DNA from 2 places in the Sporosarcina sp. P3 genome. Region 1 is predicted to be linked to the other one. Evidence: riboswitches for the same ligand, from Rfam matches in the RefSeq annotation. Region 1 holds a riboswitch; the other holds the start of a gene.

The links. Region 1 has a riboswitch for FMN ahead of ribD (bifunctional diaminohydroxyphosphoribosylaminopyrimidine deaminase/5-amino-6-(5-phosphoribosylamino)uracil reductase RibD). Riboswitches for the same ligand answer to the same signal wherever they lie in the genome.
Region 2: it holds a riboswitch for FMN, as region 1 does, so the genes downstream of both, CSV61_RS03765 (ECF transporter S component) here and ribD (bifunctional diaminohydroxyphosphoribosylaminopyrimidine deaminase/5-amino-6-(5-phosphoribosylamino)uracil reductase RibD) in region 1, are expected to answer to the same signal.

What each region holds. Positions count from the first base shown of each region.
Region 1 covers NZ_PDZE01000012.1:26,097-33,066, reverse strand. The annotation lists gene CSV61_RS13570 (ABC transporter substrate-binding protein) at 1-460, opposite strand, end outside; gene cyoE (heme o synthase) at 999-1,910, shown strand; gene CSV61_RS13560 (M20 peptidase aminoacylase family protein) at 2,047-3,174, shown strand; gene CSV61_RS13555 (GNAT family N-acetyltransferase) at 3,186-4,028, shown strand; gene menC (o-succinylbenzoate synthase) at 4,018-5,130, shown strand; FMN riboswitch at 5,188-5,337, shown strand; gene ribD (bifunctional diaminohydroxyphosphoribosylaminopyrimidine deaminase/5-amino-6-(5-phosphoribosylamino)uracil reductase RibD) at 5,483-6,571, shown strand; gene ribE (riboflavin synthase) at 6,575-6,970, shown strand, end outside.
Region 2 covers NZ_PDZE01000002.1:326,644-333,613, forward strand. The annotation lists gene CSV61_RS03755 (RNA polymerase sigma factor SigX) at 1-455, shown strand, start outside; gene CSV61_RS03760 (GerMN domain-containing protein) at 460-1,659, shown strand; FMN riboswitch at 1,732-1,866, shown strand; gene CSV61_RS03765 (ECF transporter S component) at 2,057-2,638, shown strand; gene CSV61_RS03770 (ferredoxin) at 2,914-3,171, opposite strand; gene CSV61_RS03775 (YpbB family protein) at 3,285-4,313, shown strand; gene CSV61_RS03780 (RecQ family ATP-dependent DNA helicase) at 4,313-5,752, shown strand; gene CSV61_RS03785 (hypothetical protein) at 5,901-6,224, shown strand; gene CSV61_RS03790 (metallophosphoesterase) at 6,317-6,970, shown strand, end outside.

The sequences.
Region 1 (6,970 bases):
CTTGGAATAGTTCAGGATACTTCTTTAAATCCTTTACCGTTTTTAAATCTGGAGCCATTGCTTTAATATTACGCTCTGGATCACCTTTAATAACGTACGTAGGAACATACAGGCCTTGAGAGTTATCGTCGAAGTTTGTTGAAATGGATTCAATGTCACCACTGTCGATTGCGTTTGTATACGCGTCACCCAAGTTATCAGACCAAACCTCTGTATACACTTGTAGATCACCTTGCTGTAATGCTTGGAATGTTGCAGAAGTAGTGCCATTGACTATTTCTGTGTCATAGCCGTAGCCTTCTTCTAAAATAATCTGTGCAATACTGTTATGGATACGAATACTATCCCATCCTGCATCCGCTAGTTTAATTGTGCTAATTGAATCTTTGCTGTCACTATTACCGCACGCTGTTACTAGTAGTAATGAAAAGACGGATAAAAACAACATAATCTTTCTCAAAAAATCAAACCCTTTCTTTTTATAATTTTTTCATCACGAAATGCTGTTTTTTACTTAGATCTCTTGAAATTAGTTACATGAAGTAATATGCAAGTAGTTGAAGGGATCAAGGGAAAACCACCACAATTTTCGCGGGACTATTACAAGAGTTTACAGGATAATTAAATTAATATCAATTTAATTATTTAGAAAACTATTGATTCTATGCGCTTTTAGAGATACAAATAGCTATTGTTTTTAATGAAAAAAGAAATGATATTTGATTGCTCATGGTGGGTAAACTGAGGTACTAGCCTATAAGGGGTATAGGTTCAGGCTTTGTCGAATCATAGAGGAAATGATCATATATAGTATGCTGACTGTGTATATAAAAGGAAATTTTATCGTGCGAAATGTTTGTTTATGCACTTTGGACAAATCTTTGTAACACTTTAAAAGGAATTGTCTCGATTTTTTGATTTTACTTTTAAGAAAATGATATAGTTATATGTACGAATAGAAAATATTTAGATGTAACACAAAAGGAGAACGGACTTATATGACGAAAGAAGCCCATGTTGTTTCGAGTACGACTCAAAGCCGCTCGGCGTCTGCCTTCTTCTCGGATATTAAATCATTAGTTAAAGGACCTGTACTGATCGCGAATATTTTTCCGGTTTTTACGGGGTTTTGGTTGGCATTATATTTTTCAGGCATGACACTTTCAGGTAACTGGGGTGTGTTTTTGCTAACCATGATAGGTAGCACTTTTCTTGTTGCGGGTGCACTTGTAATGAATAACTGGTTTGATTCTGATATTGATACGGTGATGGAGAGAACAAAAAAACGTCCGACTGTGACAGGAAGTTTTGCTTTGAAAACCGTGTTGAAAATCGGTTTGATATTGTCGGGAATTGGCATGTTATTATTATTATTCACTACATTAGAAGCGGCGATTTATGCATTTATCGGATGGTTTACGTATGTAATACCCTATACGATGTGGTCTAAACGTAAATATACATTAAATACAGTCATTGGTAGTGTGTCGGGAGCAGTTACTCCCCTTATAGGTTGGGCAGCTATCATGTCAGCGAATCATATTGTACCTATTGTTTTAGTCGCTATACTATTCATTTGGCAAATGCCTCATACATTTGCAATTGCTATGAAAAAGTACGAAGATTATAGTGCAGCTAACGTAGCGATGTTGCCCGTCGTTTATGGCTTTACTATCACAAAACGACAAATGCTTGTGTATGTATTGTGTTTATTGCCGTTACCATTTTTATTAACGATGTTCGGTACAACGTTCATAATCATTGCGACATTGATGAACCTTGGATACATTGCGGCTAGTATCTATGGTTTTTATGCAAAAGATGATTATAAGTGGGCTAACTTCATGTTCCTATATTCTGTCAATTATATGACGCTATTATTCGGCATGATGATCCTTTGGACTTTTTAACCGATACGAAAAGACTTCCTTTCACACGATGTGAAAGAGAAGTCTTTTTTGTGTTAGAATTATTGAGAAGTTTGAAAAAACAGGAATTAGTAATTCAATATATTACAATGAATAATGGATTTTAGGAGGCATTCTGATGAATGAGCAAGTACAATTATTGAAGCCCAAACTAGATGAAGTGTTTGCACATTTACACAGTCACCCCGAAGTTAGTTGGAAGGAAACGGAAACGACAACCTACTTGAAAGAATTTCTTGAACGTGAAGGATTTCAAGTGAATTTATTCGACGGCATAACAGGTTTATCTGTGACAATCGGTGAAGGTAAACCGGTAGTCGGGTTACGCGTGGATATCGATGCATTATGGCAGGAAGTGGATGGCGTTTATCAAGCGAATCATTCATGCGGACATGATGGACATATGACAATGGGAATTGGTGCCTTGCTTATGGCGAAAAAGCGTGGAATTCCTCAACAAGGAACATTGAAAGTATTCTTCCAGCCAGCAGAAGAGAAGGGTGAAGGCGCGTTAGCTGTTCTTGAACAAGGAATAATTGATGATATCGATTACTTATTTGGTGTTCATGTACGGGCAGCAGATGAAATGGCGGACGGTTGTTCGGCTGCTTCACTGCGACACGGGGCGGCAAAAATGATTAGTGGAACGATAAAAGGAACGGAAGCACATGGCGCAAGACCACATCAAGGAAAAAATGCAATTGAGGTCGGTGCCTCGTTAGTGGGAGGCTTGCAGTCCATTCATTGTAATCCGATGGTTTCTCATACCGCAAAGATGACGATGTTCCAAGCGGGAGGCGAATCCGCCAACATTATTCCAGGAAACGCGAAATTCAGTTTGGATTTACGTGCCCAAGAAAATGATGTCATGAATGAATTATATGAACAAGTAGAACGTGTAATTCAAGCGGTAGAAAGGCAGTACGATGTAGAAATCAACTATAAAGTTATGGCGGAAATGGTTGCGGCGGAAGTAGATGCCGAGGCAGAAGATCTCATGCATCAGGCGATAGTTAAAGTCATTGGCAAAGAACAGGCTACACGTACCGTTGTTACACCAGGAGGAGAAGATTTTCATTTTTATTCTGTCCGACGACCGAATGTCAAAAGTACAATGCTTGGATTGGGGTGTGGCTTAACACCAGGACTTCACCATCCAAATATGACGTTTAATCAAGATGCGTTGGCAACGGGAGTCGAAATTTTGACAACTGCCATCGAGTTAACATTCCAATCTAAAAACTAGAAGGTGACAGTATGAAAAAGGATATAACAGTCAGAAAAGTGGCAGCGATCGAAGACATTCATGCCGTGCAAGAGCTTGAGAAACGAATTTGGGGAATGGAACCAATCCCTGTTCATCAGACGATTACGGCAGTCAAAAATGGTGGCTTAATTGTCGGAGCATTTTTAGAAAATCGTTTGATCGGCTATTCCTATAGCTTTGCAGGATATTCAGAAGGAAAAGTATATCTATGCTCTCACATGCTAGCGGTAGATGAAGAATTTCAAATGATGGGTATTGGTAAACTTTTAAAGGAAGAACAACTTCGTCTGGCACGGGAAATGGGCTATCAATTGATCGTTTGGACATTCGATCCACTCGAAAGTCGCAACGCCTACTTGAATACTGCCAAGTTATATGGCGTGTGTTATGACTATATAGTCAATTGCTATGGGAATATGAATGATGGGTTAAACAAAGGCTTGCCGACTGATCGTTTTCAAGTAGCCTGGTGGATTGATAGCCCGCGTGTATTGGAAAAATGGCAACCAGATCTTACATATAGTCGTCCTTTTCGAATTCATTCGGACGAAGAGATGTATCCCGTCATACTTTTACCAGAAACTAGTGAATGGCTACAGTTAGAAGCAATAGAAGTACCAGTGCCTAAACATATTCAACTGATAAAACAACAAAATCCGCAATTAGCCTATGAATGGCGAATGAAGACGAGAAAAATATTTCAGCAATTGAGTGGCGAAGGATTTGCTTTGATCGATGTATGCAGGACAGAGGAACCTGTTCAGTATTATCGTTTCTGCAAGCGATCCATGATTCCGTTGCAAAATCAAAGGAGTTTATCCAATGAAAATTAAGTCAATAACACTTCGTAGAATGAACATGACCATGAAACATCCATTTACTACAAGTTTCGGGACGATTCAGCAGAAAGACTTTTTGTTAGCAACCGTCACAGACGCGGACGGTCATGAAGGATGGGGGGAGTCTGTTGCATTTACGGCCCCTTGGTATAGCGAAGAAACAACAGAAACGACAATTCATATGCTGCGTGATTTCTTGATACCTGCAGTACTTGGTAAAACTATTACACACCCTGACGAGGTAAGTGGTTTGTTTAGTCATATCCGCAAAAACAATATGGCTAAGGCGACAATTGAAGGAGCGGTATGGGATGTGTATGCCAAGCATCACCATATGACACTTGCTGCTGCACTCGGAGGGCAACGTCAACGTATTGAAGTTGGTATCAGTATTGGAATTGAAGAACATGTTGAGGATTTATTGGCGAATATTACAAGCTTTATAGATGAAGGATATAAGCGTATTAAAGTAAAAATCAAACCTGGATACGACGTGGAAGTAATCCGCGCTATTCGGGAAATCTATCCAGATGTACCATTAATGGCGGATGCGAACTCTGCTTATACGTTAGATGATGTGGAGTTGTTGAAAGAACTCGATCAATTTAACTTGATGATGATTGAACAACCACTTGCTTCTGACGATATTATCGATCACGCAACACTACAAAAGCAAATTACGACACCGATCTGTCTAGATGAGAGCATTCATTCGTTGGAAGATACGCGCAAAGCTATCGAACTGGGTAGTTGTAAAATTATCAACGTGAAAATTGGTAGAGTAGGTGGTCTGTCAGAAGCAAAAAAAATTCATGATTATTGTGCGACAAAAGGCATTGATGTATGGTGTGGCGGCATGCTGGAATCAGGTATTGGCCGCGCGCAAAATGTAGCGTTGACAACATTGCCTAATTTCACACTTCCTGGCGACACGGCAGGATCTTCACGTTACTGGGAACAAGATATTATTACGCCAGAAGTAGTAACTAACGAAGGGTATATTACGGTTCCGACAGAAGATGGAATCGGATATGCTCCTAACATGGAAGCGATTGAAAAGTTCACTGTAGACAAATGGGTATTTTCAGCTGAATAATTATTCAGCGGTTGTTATTTAGCCACCACATGTGCTAGACTCTTAATTAATCGAATATGTTTCCTTCGGGGCAGGGCGTAATTCCCTACCGACGGTGATGAGCTAACAAGCTCTTAGTCCGTGACCCGGATGCTTTATATAAAGCAGAAGGTGGATTTGGTGAAACTCCAAAGCCGACAGTTAAAGTCTGGATGAGAGAAGGAACAGTGCGTATATACTACATGTAATGATTTTTTCATTGCTGTTTATAACGTTTATTTAGTCATGGTTACAAGCCCCGCATAATATGTTGCGGGGCTTTTTGCGTGTAGAATTGTCACTAGAGGAATACCGTAAGCTGGAGTGTTGCTCGATGAATCAGAATTATATGGAAATGGCTTTGCAACTTGCAGAAAATGTGGCAGGTCAAACCTCTCCTAATCCACCAGTAGGTGCGGTCGTCGTAAAAGAAGGCCGAATTATTGGGATGGGTGCACATTTACAAGCGGGAGAGCGCCATGCGGAACGCGTCGCATTGGACATGGCGGGAGCCAAAGCAACGGATGCTGATTTGTATGTAACATTGGAACCTTGTTCACACACCGGTAAAACTTCGCCTTGTGCAGATTCCGTTATTCAAGCGGGTATCAAGCGTGTCTTCGTCGCGATAACGGATCCGAATCCGCTAGTAGCAGGTAAAGGCATTGCGAAACTTCGTGAAGCAGGAGTAGAAGTAACCGAAGTGGTTTCCGATGAACGCGCGAAAAAACTATATGAACCATTTTTTCATTTTATCAAAAATAAAACACCTCATGTGACAATGAAAACAGCTATGACGATAGACGGTAAGATTGCGACTTCAAATGGAGACAGCAAATGGGTGACGAGTGAGCAGGCGCGACTCGATGTCCATCAACTTCGCCATACGCAAGATGCAATTTTAGTAGGTGTGCAAACGCTTCTTCATGATAATCCTCTTCTCACCACCAGACTGCCCCTAGGTGGACAACATCCTATTCGAGTTATTTTAGATACATCATTACGAACACCGGAATCTAGCCAGGTCATTCAAAACACAGAAGCGCCGACATGGATTTTTTGCGGAAAATATGCAGAATTATCACGCGAAAAGTTACTCAAGAAGCCGCATGTCCAGATTGTCCGGATGCAGAAACCCCAGTTGATTGTAGAAGATATTCTACTAGAGCTAGGAAGACGTGGTGTCATGACGTTGCTTGTAGAAGGTGGAGCGGCTATTAATGCTTCATTTGTGAAAGCGCGCGCAGTGCAGAAAGTCATTTGCTATGTAGCGCCCAAATTACTTGGTGGGATTGGATCATTGACACCAATTGGGGGACTTGATCCTCGATTGATGAATGAAGCGTTTCCGTTAACCTTTAAAAGTGTGGAGATGATCGGTCCAGACATTAAAATCATAGCTGTACCGAAAGAGAGTGATTGAACAATGTTTACAGGAATAATAGAAGAGATTGGTTCCGTTGAACACATACAATCTGGTGCTCAATCTATGACACTTACGATTGCTGCATCGCTTGTATTGACAGATGTGCGAGTTGGAGACAGCATCGCGGTCAACGGTGTCTGTTTAACGGTGAAGAGCTTCTGCAAAACACGATTTGAAGCAGATGTCATGCCTGAAACTGTATCCTCCACATCACTACGGCAATTAGCGATGGGAAGTTCTGTGAATCTGGAACGGGCACTCGCAGCAAATGGCAGATTAGGTGGACATTTTGTCACGGGACACGTAGACGGAATAGCCACAATCCGTGACAAGCGAACAGTGGATAATGCATTATATATACGCTTGTCCTTACCGCAAGGATATAGTCCCTATTTA
Region 2 (6,970 bases), on a different contig from region 1:
TGACTCGCAATCGGGAAGTAGCCGAAGATTTGATGCATGAAGTATATGTGCGGGTACTCAAATCATATGGCCGTTTTGAAGGGAAAAGTTCTGAAAAAACTTGGCTGTTTGCGATTGCGAAAAATGTCTCGATTGACTATTTTCGAAAACAATCCACCATCAACAAACATGCAAACATTCATTTTGATTGGGAAACAGAGCAATTAGCCTCAACTGACCGTTTGCCTGAACAATTGATTGAAGCGGATGAAGAACAAGAGCAGGTGCTTGATGTGTTGCACACGTGTACGGGTGATCAGAAAATGGTCATCCTCATGCGCTTCTTTCAAGATCTGTCAGTTGCTGAAACGGCTGAAGTTTTGGGCTGGACTGAAAGCAAAGTGAAAACGACACAGCATCGTGCAATCAAAGTATTGCAAGTGAAGTTGGAAGCGCATTCCGCGAGGGAGGGGTGATGAGATGAGTAAAGACAAATGGAATGAAGATCATATCGAGAAACGTTTACGTGACATGCCTGTCGTGAAAGATCAGCGTTCCAAAGATGAGATTATGCAACGGTTAAAGGAAGACTCAAGACTTTCTGAGCCGAACGAGCCAAAGAAGAAGTCGTCGAAATCAAAATGGCCTCCCATCCTTGCAGCTGTTGCAGCAATTGTATTGCTCACCATCCTTGTGCCAACATTCATTCAGCAAAACAATGAAGTATCGATGGATCAAGCAACGACAGAGGAATCGGCTGATCCTATCGAAATGGAGAGTAGTGAAGAGATGCAGTCGAATGACACAAGTGACGCATCTGTGTTTACTAGACAGGCTTCGACACCGCTGTCATATGCTGCTTATCCTTCCGATCTCATAGGTCACACAGTGTTTCATATTGGCCTGGCTACCAATCAGGCCACCATTGTTCCTGTGACATTCTTGATACCGAATGAACGCCTTGCTGAACGCTTAGGTACCTCTCCAGATGCAGTCGCGCTTTATAATGAGTATGCTAAAACACTTGACGAAGAGGCGCTAGGTTTTATAGAGTATCATCCGTATAAAGCGATGATTTCCTCGAACGGTAAGCAAGTTCAAATGAAATTTACTGCGGACCATACGTATGATACATCGAGTGCGACACTTGAGATGCTGAATCGATCCGTACAAGATACGTTTTTAGGATATGATGAAATAAAATTTTTACAAGAAGATGCCTCGCCCATTATGTTTGATCAAGTAGGTCAAGTGGAAGAACCTATCGCTTTGTCAGGAATGGTTTCGCATCAAGCCTATTATCGATTTTTAAAATCAGATGGTGAAGTAGTACTCTCCACTAATTTTGGTAAGACTACTGAAACGGTAGAGCAAGCTTTGAATGACATGAAGGTTTCACCAAATGATGTGTATTCGACTGTTGTACCTAAAGAAATAGATTTCACGGTCAAAGTAGACGATGAGGTTGTCAACGTAAAATTTACTGAAGAGCTTGATTTAGATCAGATGCAACCGGAGGAAGCGATGCAATTAATAGACGGCATCTCGCTGACAGTGGCAAGTTTTGATAAATATGTAAAGTTTGATCAAGTTAAGCAAAAATACTGGAATGAATTTGACTTCACTCAGCCTGTAGAAAAGCCGATTGGTGCAAATCCACAATATTTAATTAACGAATAATTCTGTTTTGTAAACTCGCGAAGTTTACAAAACAGTTTTTTTACGTTATAATAGGTTCATAATCAAATATTGATTCATCTTCGGGGCAGGGTGTAATTCCCGACCGGCGGAAATGAAGTAGAATTCTACTTTTAGCCCGCGAGCTTAACAGCTGATTCTGGTGAGATTCCGGAGCCGACAGTATAGTCTGGATGGGAGAAGGTGAAGGTGCAGCCATCTTTTTGTGTACGCAAAAGTGGTGCTTGTTTCCTGACGGATAAGTTTGTATAATTTATCTGTTCTTAACAGTGCATTTTACTCTCCCTAAGGCATATTTTGCTTTAGGGATTTTTAGCGGGACAATAGATGAGCAAGCCTTTCCTCTTTTGAAGTGAATCGCAAAAGGAGAGAGGAACAAGTGAATAACAAGAAGTTACGTAAGTTAATTTTGGTGGCCATTTTGGGAAGTATTTCAACTGTATTAATGCAGTTCAACTTTCCGATCCCGGCAATGCCTGGATTTTTAAAGATCGATTTTAGTGAAATCCCTGCAGTTATGGCAATCATGACGATGGGACCAGTTGCAGGAATAGGCGTAGAGTTATTGAAAAACGTCATGCATTGGTTCTTATCAGGAAGCCCGACAGGAGTACCAGTAGGAGAAGTCGCAAACTTTGTGACAGGTATGCTATTCATTATGCCGATCTATTGGATTTTCATGAAATATCGTTCTACTAAAGGTCTTGCATCAGGTTTGATCGCCGGTACAGTAGCAATGGCAGTAGGTATGAGTGTACTAAATTACTTAGTGTTCTTGCCGATGTACACATATTTCCTAGGTATGCCAGCAGTTACAGGCGACTCGTTGTATCAGATGATCATATTGGGAATCTTACCATTCAACCTGGTTAAGGGTGTTATGCTATTAGCCATCACGTTGATGTTATATAGAAGCATGGAGAAGTGGATTCTTCAGCAACAAAAGAAATTATCGTTCTAAATAAATACGCGCCAATCTTCCCTCAAAAGGGAGGCTGGCGTTTTTTTGTGTTTAAAAAGTTAAGTAATGAGTACCAAGGGATTGATGCGACAGGCGGCTCTCGATGGTTTAGCCTAATTAGATGGGAGTGCCAATGGAGCTTGCGATTGGTTGACTCACTGAAGGCCCGCAAGGAAGCGTCCGCTTAGTGCTTAAATCCCATCCTGTAGCCTACCTACTTAATGCAAAAATAAAAAACAACACATCCGAAAATCGGAAGTGTTGTTAAGATTAAATCAATCTTCATATTTTAACGGATCACCTTCGAAGGCTTCGTCCGCAATTTTAATTGAATCGGTAGGGCAGCCATCATACGCATCCTCAAGGTCCTCCATCAGTTCTTCTGGAACTTCAGTGTTTCCCATGTTATCATCTAAAATAACAAATGCAATCCCCTCATCGTCATAATCATAGATATCCGGCGCAGCAGCCCCGCAGGCCCCGCAGGCTATACATGTATCCTGATCGACAATTGTATACTTTTTGCTAGACATTTGTCTTTCTCCCTTCTTCCATTCACTCAACCTATTTTGTATCTCCTCTATTCTAAAGCTGTTTTCATCACTTTTCAACAAAAAAACGTTATTTCTTCAGGGGGGTAGCTCAAATGAGTTTTGATTCCATCTTATTAACGATCTTTCAACGCCTCCATGGTGAGCGTTCAGCGCAAGGTGTCTACCATATACTTCGCGGAAAACGATCAGGACAGACATTACAAGACGTCGAATATTATCAAGTCAAATCATACTATGCATTGTTGCCGCAATTGACGGCAAGTGACTTTCAACGAGCGTTAGAGCGGATGCAAGCAGATGGTTTAATTTATATACATGAGCTCGTCTATGTAACGGCAAAAGGACAAATGGCGACAGGTAGTGAAATGTGGCGATTTAATGGCTGGAATTATCGCGGACGTGAAAGAGAGTTTGCTAGACGGTTGGCATTGCTAGTTCAGACATTGTCGAATTTACGCAGCGGTGAAACTATGTTCATGCCGATTCAGAAAGAGTTGCCTACGCAGCAATTTGTCAAAGAGTTTTTGCGTAATCAATCAAGTAGTATGACCCATCTATCTACGTCATTGCGAATAGAACTGGAATATGTGCTAACTCACTCCTCGTTAACAGAATTACAACGCACGATCGTGAGCGATCGATTGACGGGCTATCGGCTCACTGCATCTACTTGGGAACAGATGGCGGATAATGTAAATCTACCGGTTCAGACTATACAATTGTACTATATAGAGGCATTACATATTTTGCTTGATTTCATACAACAGCAACCGAACTGTCCATTGCTTACAGAATTAGCGGCAGGTTGTCGAGTGGATACGTATTTGACACAATCTGCAGAACGAACACGAAAACTATTCGACAGGGGGTATTCGGTAGAGCAAATCGCCTCTCTACGAAATTTGAAATTAAGTACAATCGAAGATCATTTTATTGAAATGGCAGCGAATATGGATAGCTTTCCCTATAAAGATTTTGTAAAAGAAGAACAAATAGATGCGGTTTGGCGTCATGTTGAACAGTTACAGACGAAACGATTACGTTTGCTGAAACAGCAATGCCCAGAATTATCGTATTTCCAATTGCGATTAATCATCATGATCGGAAGGAGGGAGAGTTGATGGAACTTCAAGACATATTGCGTCAAAAATTTGGGTATGAATCATTCCGTCCCGGACAACAAGAAGTCATTACCGAGTTACTAGCTGGACGAGACACCGTGGCGATTTTTCCAACGGGTACAGGGAAATCACTTTGCTATCAATTACCCGCCTACATGCAGGACGGTGCGGTGATCATCATCTCTCCTCTCGTTGCGTTGATGGAAGATCAAGTAGCTAACTTGCGTAAACATAAAGAGAAGCGTGTTGTCGCTATCAATTCATTTTTATCGAGGCAGGAAAAGGAATTAGCGCTTTCTACTTTAGCGCAATATAAGTTCATTTTTCTATCGCCTGAAATGGTGATGCAAGAGCATGTCCGTCAACTTGTTCAACAATTATCTATAGCTTTTTTTGTGGTAGATGAAGCCCATTGTATTTCAGAGTGGGGGTTTGATTTTAGACCAGACTATTTACGGCTAAAGGAATTATTCTCAGTTTTAGAGAGAGCACCAGTACTGGCATTGACTGCTACTGCGAATGATAAAGTAGTGGAAGACATTACCACGTATTTGCACATGCGAAACCCTCACATCGAAAGACAATCAATCGACCGTCCGAATATATCGTATCGCGTGATGCATATGGATAATGAATGGGAAAAAACAGAATGGATTATACAAAGGCTTGCTACAACAATCGGTCCTGGTGTTATTTATGTTGCTTCACGGAAACGTGCAGAAGAACTCGCTACCATTATTCGAGAAAGAGGAATCCCGACAGCCAGCTATCACGGTGGCAAGGAACAGGATGAACGATCCATTATTCAACAACAATTTGTACAAGGTGAACTTGAGTGGATTTGTGCGACCAATGCATTTGGGATGGGAATTCATAAAGATGACATCCGGCAAGTTATTCATGAGCATCTACCGGCTACACCTAGCGCCTATATCCAGGAGGTAGGACGTGCAGGACGTGACGGGGAAAAAGCTGCGGCTACTCTATTGTATAGTGAGCGGGATATTCAGAAAGTAAAGTTTATAGTGTATGAGGACCTACCAGATGAACAGCAAACTATGTATTATCATTCTTTACTGCAATCAGGTACTGGTAATCAATTGGCTTCTGAACAAGCCGGGCTAACCGAAGTATCTAGTCGTTTACTTGATTATTATTTGGAACAATTTGATGTGGCAAATGTTGTACGACAAATCCAACAAATATATCAAGTGAAAGAGAAACAGATTGCGGAGATGGAGAGCTATGCAAAAAGTGACAGTTGTTTGCGAGAAAAATTAGTGCGTTTTTTTGGAGAAAATACTTCGCCTGCAGAAGCAGATTGCTGTTCGAACTGTCAAAATCTTGATGAGGACTGGCTAATCAAGTCAAACTCATCAACTGAACAAGTAGTTGAAGCGTTACATTGGCGTGAACGCCTGCATCAATTGTTAGGTTGATGCAGACTGTCTGTATTTACTTTTTAGACAAAATTCGGCATAATAGATATAGATGAGTTTGTGAACGGACGTACTTTTCATGAGTGAATAAAGGAATTGCATCATATAATAGTAATAGACATTATGCGGTGTGAAGGAGAAATTAGACATGTTAAACGAACAATATAAAATGGATTTTGAACAACAGCGAAAAGAGATAAAAGAAAAAGTGCCTTTCGATAAACTTCCTTCTCGTGCAGAAGTACACGGAAAGAAGAAAGAGGAACAATATGGTCGGGTGAAAGTCATCAACATTTTTCTGGCGATTTTCACTTTAATACCTATTGTTATACTCCTCTATGTATTATCGGATCTCTATTCTCCTGACGTTCCCGATCAAGTACCTGTTGAAAAAGTGGAGTTATCGGTAGGGTTATACCCAGCCATGGCAGATTACATGCATGCCGTTTCTAACATGCAGTACAATGGTTAGGGGTTTTTATTGAATACTTGCTATACTACTAATGAAAATTACTACTACAAAAGCAAAGTAGACGCTTTGCTTTTTTCTATGGGAGTTGACTAATGAAAAAGGTTCGAATAGCGGGATTATCAGTTTTTTTGTCAGTGGCAACCATGCTGACCTATATGTTTGCCTTAGCCCATCGGAATCGTGTGCTTACACATACGTTGCATGTTAATTCCAATCCAACGAATCAATTGAACGTGTTCTTTATTTCGGATATTCACAGGCGCAGTATTCCTCAACGGCTGATTGATGATTTACGTACGCGGTCTATTGATGCAGTGATCGTCGGTGGAGATGTGGCAGAAGGTGGTGTGCCAATTGAGCGAATCGAACGCAACATGCGTTTGCTCGCCTCAATAGGACCGATTTATTATATTTTCGGCAATAATGACCAAGAAGTCGGTACAGAAAATATACTACGTGTAATGGAGCAAGTTGGCGGAAAAGTACTAGTCAACAGTACGGCATCGATACCGAACCACCCATGCTTCGGTATATGTGGGCTGCAAGATCCAAATAACGGAAAAGTAGAAATTGACTCGGCCGTGGATTCTGCAAAAGGATATGATCATCTCATACTCGCTGTACATAATCCTTCCTATTTCCGAAAGTTTGAAGAAAAGTTGCACGCGGAACTATCTCTTGCCGGCCATACACATGGAGGTCAGATCAGACTAGGGCCTTGGGGTATGCAAGACCTGGGTCGTTTC